2 regions of the Pectinatus sottacetonis genome follow, and region 1 is predicted to be linked to the other one. Evidence: riboswitches for the same ligand, from Rfam matches in the RefSeq annotation. Region 1 holds a riboswitch; the other holds the start of a gene.
What was found. A riboswitch is a leader RNA that binds a small molecule or an ion and turns the genes downstream of it on or off. The one in region 1 is predicted to bind cobalamin.
Positions count from the first base shown of each region.

Region 1 (4,491 bases):
CTTGGGTAAACTTCTTGGCCCTCGTGGCTTAATGCCTAATCCTAAATTAGGCACTGTTACCATGAATTTAACTAAAGCTGTTAATGAAATCAAAGCAGGTAAGATAGAATATCGTACCGATAAAGCGGGAAATATTCATGTTCCTATTGGGAAAGCGTCTTTTGATAATGCTAAATTATTAGAGAATCTTCAGATTTTACTTGATACACTTGTAAAAGTAAAACCAGCTGCTGTAAAAGGACAGTACATGAAATCTGTTACTATAGCTGCAACTATGGGACCAGGGATTCACATTAACCCGCTTATAAAGACTTCTAAAGCTGAATAATATAATTCTTATAAAACTTAAGACAGCAGGTGCTGCAGACGCAGTATAATAGATAAGCCTGCCGAGGTTAAATGGATTTTTGATATATAGTATTTAATATAATCTTAAATTCAGCCTGCGGCAGGAATGTCGCAGGCTGTTTTAGTTTTGTATGAGAGGAGGTGTTTTCATTGGCAGTACGTCCAGAAAAACAAGCTATTGTTGCTGAATTAAAAGAAGAACTTTCTAAAATACAAAGTCTTGTTCTTACAGGATATAAAGGTCTTAATGTTTCACAGGATACTCAACTGCGTACAAAAATGCGTGAAGCAGGTGTTACTTACCGTGTAGTAAAAAATACTATGCTGCGTTTTGCTGTGAAAGAATTGGGATATGAAGAATTGGTTCCTTACTTAGAAGGTACTACCGCTATTGCTTATTCGGCAGAAGATCCTGTTGCACCAGCAAAGGTAATCGAAGCTTTTATTAAGGAAAATAACTTAGCAAAAACAGATGTTTTAACTGTTAAAGCTGGTGTAGTTGATGGTAAAGTTATTGATGAAGCTGGAGTTAAAGAATTGGCTTCCCTGCCATCTCGCGAAGTTCTCATTGCCAAAATGCTTGGCAGTATGCAGGCTCCTATTTCCGGTATGGTCAATGTACTTCAAGGAACTATTCGCAACGCTGTATATGTGCTTGAAGCTATTCGTAAACAAAAAGAATCAGCATAAGCAGATTACTATATAAAACTAATAAAAATTATCTTATGGAGGATATTAAAATGACTAAAGAAGAAATAATGCAGGCCATTGAAGAAATGACTGTTCTTGAATTATCTGAACTCGTAAAAGCTATGGAAGACAAATTTGGTGTTAGTGCAGCTGCTCCTGTTGCTGTTGCAGCTGCTCCCGCTGCCGGTGGTGCTGCTGCTGAAGAAAAAACTGAATTTGATGTAGTTCTTGCATCAATTGGTGCTAGCAAAATCAATGTAATTAAAGCTGTACGTGCCATTACAGGTCTTGGCTTAAAAGAAGCTAAAGCTTTAGTTGATGGTGCACCTGCTCCTATCAAAGAAAAAGTTTCTAAAGATGAAGCTGCTGATATTAAAGGCAAATTAGAAGAAGCCGGCGCAACTGTAGAAGTAAAATAAATTATTTTACAGCTCGGTTAAAAAAGCCCTGTATCTAAAAAAGATATGGGGCTTTTATATTTTTCTATATGTAAAAAAATATAATAAAAATTTAAAAAGTATTAATTAAAAAAACATTATGTTATAATTTTCATAATAACTGTGTCATATTAAAAAATATCTAAAAAAGTATAGTTGACAAATACAATAAATCCGGTTAATATTAACATGAAAATAGAATATAGAGGAAAACAGGTGTCTATTAGGACTTAATAGGGAATTCGGTATAAGCCGAAGCGGTCCCGCCACTGTAAAGATGAGTTTTTCAAACTATGCCACTGAAGCTGATGCTTTGGGAAGGCTTGAAAATACAATGAGTCTAAGCCAGGAGAACTGCCTGTTTTAACATCACCGTTAGCATCAGAACTTATTGATGCTTATACCTGCGAGCGATAGGGAGGAGATTTTTACTGTGCATATAAAATTTTACATAGTTATTTCTCCGGCTTAGTTTTTTAGCCGGTTTTTTATTTGCCTAAATTTTATAAAGCTTAGTATTTATCATCTGTCTGGAACTTGCAGACAGATTTTTTTATTTTGTAATTTTGAGAGGGAGGTTTCTGATGAAAGAAGAAACAAAAAATCAAGATGAAGGCGGCAGTCTTGATTTGAAGGCTATGCTGAAAAAAGCGGACGAACAAACAGATTTTCCTAAAGTACCATTTGATGAGTTTGTTCCGCCTACTTATGAAGAATGGAAAGATGCCTGTATTGCGCTGCTAAAGGGTGCACCATTTGATAAGAAAATGTATACGAAAACATATGAAGGCATTACATTTGAACCTATGTATACCAAGGCTATGACAGAAAGTATCCTACCCAAAAATTCTTTTCCGGGAATGAATGATTTTATGCGTGGTTCACGTATAAGTGGGTATGTAGGACAGCCATGGGGTGTGGCACAGTCATGTGATGAAACTCTGCCGAAGGAAAATAATGAGCTTCTCAAACATGAAATTGACAGGGGATCAACTATCTATAATTTGAGGCTTGACAGGGCTACTATATTGAATGAGGATGCTCAAAATGCCGATAAGGTTGGTGATGAAGGTTGTAGTATAACTACACTTGCTGATATGCATAATATTCTTAACGGTCTTGATCTGAAGAAATATAGGTTATATATTTATGCAGGTGCATCGGCACTGCCTATTTTATCAATGGCTGCAGGGGCATTACAAGCATCAGGGAAACATTTGAAAGAACTGCATGGTTTTATAGGCGCGAATCCTATTGGACAGATGGTAGCACAAGGAAAAAATTACACTGCCCTTACTGATTTGTATGATGAAATGTACCAATGTGCGTTATGGGCTGATAAAAATACACCTGACTTGCGGACTATTATGGCAAAAAGTGATGTGTTTAGTCGTGGTGGAGCTAATGATGTACAGGAAATGGCATATACGATATCCATGGCTGTAGCTTATTTGAGAGCTATGCAGGAACGCGGTTTGACAATTAAGCAAGCGGCATCAAAGATTTGTTTTGGTTTTTCAATGGGTGCTAATTTCTTTATCCAGATAGCAAAATTGAGGGCCGTTCGTCCTATATGGGCAAAAATTGTAGAAGCATTTGGCGGAGATGAAAACGATCAGCGTATGTATATTCATGCCAGACCGGCATTGTTTTTTAAAACAGTTTATGATCCCTATGTAAATATGCTCAGAAATACTACGGAAATTTTTTCTGGTGTTGTTGGAGGGGTGGATTCATATGAAAATGCAACTTTTGATGAACCTATTAGAAAAGGTGATGAATTTTCCCGCCGTATAGCCCGTAATGTGCAGATTATGCTTCAAGAAGAGTTTGGTTTATTAAAACCGATAGATCCGGCAGGTGGTTCATGGGCTGTTGAAAGTCTGACAAAACAGATGAAGGAAAAGATTTGGGCAGAATTTCAATTAATAGAACAAAAAGGTGGATTAATCAAGGCCCTTCAGGAAGGATATCCGCAGACTCAGATCGCTGAAGTATTGCAATCAAGATTCAAAAATGCAGAATTTCGTAAAGATCGTATTGTTGGGAATAATATGTATCCTAATATGACAGAAAAACTGATTGATAAACGTCCGGAAGATACAGTTGCCCTTAAAAAGCAACGTACAGATGAAATTAACGAATATTTGAGTGATATTGATGAAGTATTTAAGCAGGAAAAGCTAAGTAAACTAGCTGATATATCACAGAAAAATTTGGTTGATTCAGCTATAGAGGCAGTAAAATCTGGGGCAACTATTGCTGAAATACGTAAAGCGCTTAATACGAGATATGATGGTGTAAGTGAAAATATAGAAGTAATAATGCCGCACCGTTGGAGTGAAAGATATGAAGCTTTGCGTAAGGTAACAGAAAATTATAAAGAAAGAAATAATGATAATGTCAAAGTGTTTTTAGCGAATATGGGGCCGATACCGCAACATAAAGCCAGAGCAGATTTTTCTACCAGTTTTTTGCAAGTAGGGGCATTTGATGTCCTTTCAAACAATGGCTTTAAGACAACAGATGAGGCAGTTGAAGCGGCTAAAGAGTCAGGAGCAGATGTTGTTGTTATATGTTCTTCAGACAAAACATATCCGGAAATTGTGCCAGAATTAGCGCCTAAACTGAAAAAGGCTCTGCCGGATGCTGAACTCTATTTAGCTGGCGCTGCTCCTAAGGATTTAGAACCTGTATATCGAAAAGCTGGCGTGGATGATTTTATTTCAGTCAGAGCAAATTGTTATAAAATTTTACAGTTTTTGCAAAAAAAGAAAGGTATGGTTGAATAATGTCTTTTCAAAATCCTGATTTTAGCAAAATAAAAATTAATGACATACCATCCCATTCGGAAAAAGAATGGAAAGAACGTTTAGAAAAAGAAACAGGCATGAAATATGATGATTTAATTGGCAAAACAATGGAACATATTCCTGTAAAGCCAATGTACAATTTTGATGAGTATGCACATATGAACCATCTGGATTTTGCCAGTGGTATTCCTCCATGCCTGAGA
Region 1 is NZ_WIQK01000001.1:325,365-329,855, reverse strand. It holds gene rplA (50S ribosomal protein L1) at 1-328, shown strand, start outside; ribosomal protein L10 leader region at 327-482, shown strand; gene rplJ (50S ribosomal protein L10) at 499-1,038, shown strand; gene rplL (50S ribosomal protein L7/L12) at 1,089-1,457, shown strand; cobalamin riboswitch at 1,673-1,851, shown strand; gene I6760_RS01410 (methylmalonyl-CoA mutase family protein) at 2,057-4,267, shown strand; gene scpA (methylmalonyl-CoA mutase) at 4,264-4,491, shown strand, end outside.

Region 2 (4,491 bases), 1.6 Mb from region 1:
GGCACCAATAACAAATATACTGATTATTGGTGGTAAAGGAAAAACAAGGCGAAGAGACTGGATAACCGCTGAAACAGCAATAATCAAACTAAGCTTGGTAATTAATGATGTCTTCATAATTTTATCTTGTACCCCATTTCAACCATTATCCCCGGAATAGAAAGAATATCGTCCTTGTGATTAAATATATTTTTTACAGCAACATTTATTGATTGGTTTTTCGTTAAATCCTTTTCACAGTTTATATTCCATATCATATAATTTTTTTGTGTGCTTGTATTGGCATCTGGCTGACAATAATATCCAATATATTCATCCATCCAAATAGCTATGCGCCAATTTTGTACCGGATGAAAAGTCCACTGAGAACTAATCTTATGTCTGGCTCTGTCATATAGTTTTTCATTTGTATCAGAATTAATTGCATTTAAATAAGTATAATTTATATTCCAGTCAAGATTCCTGCCTATTGGCCGATACAAACTAGATTCTATTCCTTGAATTTTTACCCGATCAATATTTTGATATTGTAATTGATTTGAGCTAATCCATACCTGATCAATCATATCTTTTACCCTGCTGGAAAAAAAAGTAACTTTTCCATTAGCATGTTTCCAATCTTTTTCCACAGAAATATCATAAAACATTGATTTTTCCGGTGTCAAATCAGCATTTCCTGCAAGATTAACTAAATTACCATTTTTAACAATATTTAAATTCAAAAATAATTGATTAGGTGACGGCACACGAAATCCTGTTCCTATATTCAATTTATACCGCAAATCCGCTCTAGGAGCATAGGTCAATCCAAGTTTAGGACTTAAATTTGCCTTAAATCTATTACTATCATCCAATCTAAAAGATGAGACCATAAACCAATCAGGAGCCATTTTCCATTCATCCTGCAAAAAAACTCCTGTATAATTAGTCCTTACTGCCGAACCCGAATAAAGTTTCCCACGAAGTATTTTACTAAATTCATTTTCACCAGTCTGTATTCCTGTTCCTTTAAATAACTCTGAACGATAATCACTTCCCCATGTAAAACGGTGCTTATTACTAATATTACGACTGGAGCGGGCTTCAATTCCTGTTAATGTAGTTCGTCCATAAATTGCATTAGTATATTGTCCTGTGCGTCGATTCAGAGTATCGTTAGTTTTATTCCAAATTGAATTATAAATATTTATATATGTATCACATAACTTTTGCTTTTTTTCATAGCTCAAACTATACTGCTGCCGATTATTTTTATTATGTAGATCCGTAAAAATTTTATAATTTTTCAGACCATTAAATATCCCATATTCATGGTTATTTTCCCGCATGTAAGATGTATATAATGAAAAAGTTTCATCCTTTGCTGAATGATAATTTATTCTTGCATTAAAATTGTTACGAGTACCAAAAGGGAAAAAACTAGTTCCATTTTCTTTTGCGAGTAAATTCTTTTTTACATGATTAGCAGAAATATAAAACTCCGTTTTACCTTTAAGCCCTGAACCATAAGATACAGAATAATCATGTGAAGAATGAGCCGTAGTATTATCTAATAATTCATTTATTTCTAATTTTAATTTTTTCTTTTTTCCTTTTTTAGTCACAAGATTAATTACACCACCCAAAGCATCTGCGCCATACATTGCAGCTGCACTGCCACGTACAATTTCTATACGCGAAATATTATCAAGTGGCAATCTTGCCAATTCATAATCAAAATCTGGTTCCGCAGGAATACGCCGACCATCGATAAGAATCATTGAATATCTAGACGAAAATCCTCTAATATTAAGCGTCTGTTTCCCATCATTTCTGCTTATGGCAATTCCTGGTAAACTATCGATAATATCCTGCAGTGTACGGGCATTACGTCTGCTTATATCCTCAGCTGTTATCACTGATACATCAGTAGGTAATATTTTTTTATTTATCGGCGTCTTAGTAGCAGTTACTATTGTTTCTTCAAGAGAAAATGCCGATAGATCTTTTTCTGAAACATCAGTATTTTTTGCCATACAATAGCCTATATTATTTACTAATAAAATTACCAGTATAGTTAATAAATATTTTTTCATATAGCTGTCTTTTTCCCTTCTTTTTGGTACCATTCACCCTGAAGTTTAGCTATTACACCTTTTTGTTCTTTACAAGCCACTGCTTTAAACCCTACTTTTTCCAAATAAGCTCTAAGTTCAGGCTTGGGAGTTAAAATATTGAATCCTGCAAAATTACTGGACAACCAATTAAGAACAGCTTCTTTAGGAGCTGTCAATTCTTTATTGACATTATGGCTTACAAGATAAAGATACGCTTCGTCATTACACGCTTGATATATTTTTTCCAAAAGATTTTGAAGCTGTACTCCCGCAAAATCGAGTACACCAGATGCTATAACTAAATCATATCCTGTTCCTAAATTATCTGTTAAAAAATCGCCCGACAATATAGAAAGCTTTCCAGTTAAGTTTTCTTTCTTTATAAAACTACCTGGTATGTCAGCAACTTCAGGCTTTTCGAAAACAACTCCTTCTGACTGCGGATATTCTTTAATGAATTCTATTGCCATCCTGCCGGAGCCACCCCCTAAATCAAGCAAACGGATTTTTTGTTTCTTGCTAAAAAAAGTTCTAGAAGAAGTCAGCAGCGACTGTACTCTTCCAGTCTTTATTTCCGTATCAGCCAAACGTGCCAGCTCATGAAAATCATAAAATGAAAAAACGGAATTTTTGGCAGCAGTTGCTCCAAACCTTACTAAATCATCTATATTATTAAGATGTGTTTTTTTATCCCAAAACAAAAAATACTCTCCTAAATATAAATGACTGTTTCTCGATAAATAAACTGCTGCTTCATTTTTATTAATATAAAAATGACCTGTTTTATCCAATATTCCCATAGATGTTAACCCCCGCAGCAAATGTCCCAGATTTTCCTTGTCGAAACCCGTTAAATCAGCCACTTTATCAACAGTTTTTGCTTCATCTAAAAAGGAAAATACATCCAAACGAATAGCCGCTAGTAATATCTGGGTTTCCTTTTGCTGTTGCAATATATTAAAAAATATTCTCGGACTGTAATCTGGCATTTTCATAAAATATCTCCTTTTATCATAAATTAGAAACTATTTTGACATAAAAAAAGACTTGACGATCAATTTTGATATGATCAACAAATCTTCATTATAACAAGGCATTGCTAATCTCCTCCCCATCGCTCGCAGGTAAAACGGTGATTTTTATCAGGCAGTTCTCCTGGCTATGGATCATTGCTGTTCATCAAACCTTCCCAGATATATATCCAGTGGTATATTTTGTGATAGCTCCTCATTACAGTGGCGGGACCGCGTTGGCATTTCACCAAACTTCTCTATTAAGCAATAAAGCACCTGATATTATTAAATTTTTTTAGCTGCATAATATTTTTTATGCTTGTATATTAACAATTTATATTGTTTTTGTCAACCAGGGTTACAAATATAGCATAAATTATTTATTAAATTTAACTTGAATCCACAATAAAATATTAATAAAATAGATATATGGATAAAAAAACACAAATTTCATCACAATTAGTAGGCCTTATCGAAACTATTGCAAATAGTAAAATGAAAAAAATGAACTTCGGCAGAGGAATTATATTATATAGGGGGGAAATCCATTTAATAAAAGTTTTAGGTGATTATCCAGGAATGTTCATTTCTGAAATTGCACGTTTTTTTTCTGTATCACGAGCAGTTATTTCCAAAAGCATTGCCAAACTAGAAAAACATGGATTTGTAGAAAAAAAGATCGATATGGACGATAAAAAGAGAATCCGTATCTTTTTAACACCTCTGGGGAAAAAAGCTTTTCTCCAGCACAAAATTTTCCATGAAGAAAAAGATAGTTATATGTTTGATTATTTAAAAACGCTTTCCCCAATGGCACTGGAAAGCATATCAAATTTTTTAGACTACGCACAAAAAATGGTTGATCATCACTTTTAATCTAATACAAAAAACTGTCGCATGAATAGCATTCTCTTATAAAAATGCATACATGTGACAGCATATTTTAGCTGGGAGTAATCTGTTTATTTCATCCAGGATACCTTAGCAGCGGAAATGACAGCATCATTTTGGGCAAATTGCTCCAGACTGCCATCTTTTGCCTGAACACAAACATACTATAAGTCTTCCTTTCCAGCTGTTAATGCTCATTCAGCATGGTACTACCCGGATCATACTTCTTTCCCTTATCGAAAATTCTTCACCATCAACAAAAAATCTGCCGCTGCCATTAGTAATAACATAAAGGTCTTCATTTTCCTTATGGCTGCGGACAAAAGAATTGCCCATACCAGCAGGAAGACAATTAACTGATACTAAACTATTTTAAACGAGGGATTAATATGGATAATAGTAAATTAAAAAACGTTGTTCTTACAGCAATGTTTGCCGCACTTATTTTTTTAGGAACATTTATCATACGGATTCCCATTCCAGCAACCAGC
Region 2 is NZ_WIQK01000001.1:1,927,974-1,932,464, reverse strand. It holds gene I6760_RS09100 (hypothetical protein) at 1-117, opposite strand, end outside; gene I6760_RS09095 (TonB-dependent receptor plug domain-containing protein) at 114-2,075, opposite strand; gene I6760_RS09090 (methyltransferase) at 2,072-3,091, opposite strand; cobalamin riboswitch at 3,225-3,404, opposite strand; gene I6760_RS09085 (MarR family winged helix-turn-helix transcriptional regulator) at 3,539-3,985, shown strand; gene I6760_RS09080 (cupin domain-containing protein) at 4,199-4,336, opposite strand; gene I6760_RS09075 (ECF transporter S component) at 4,390-4,491, shown strand, end outside.
Region 2: linked by a shared signal. The riboswitch ahead of I6760_RS09090 (methyltransferase) and the one ahead of I6760_RS01410 (methylmalonyl-CoA mutase family protein) in region 1 are both predicted to bind cobalamin.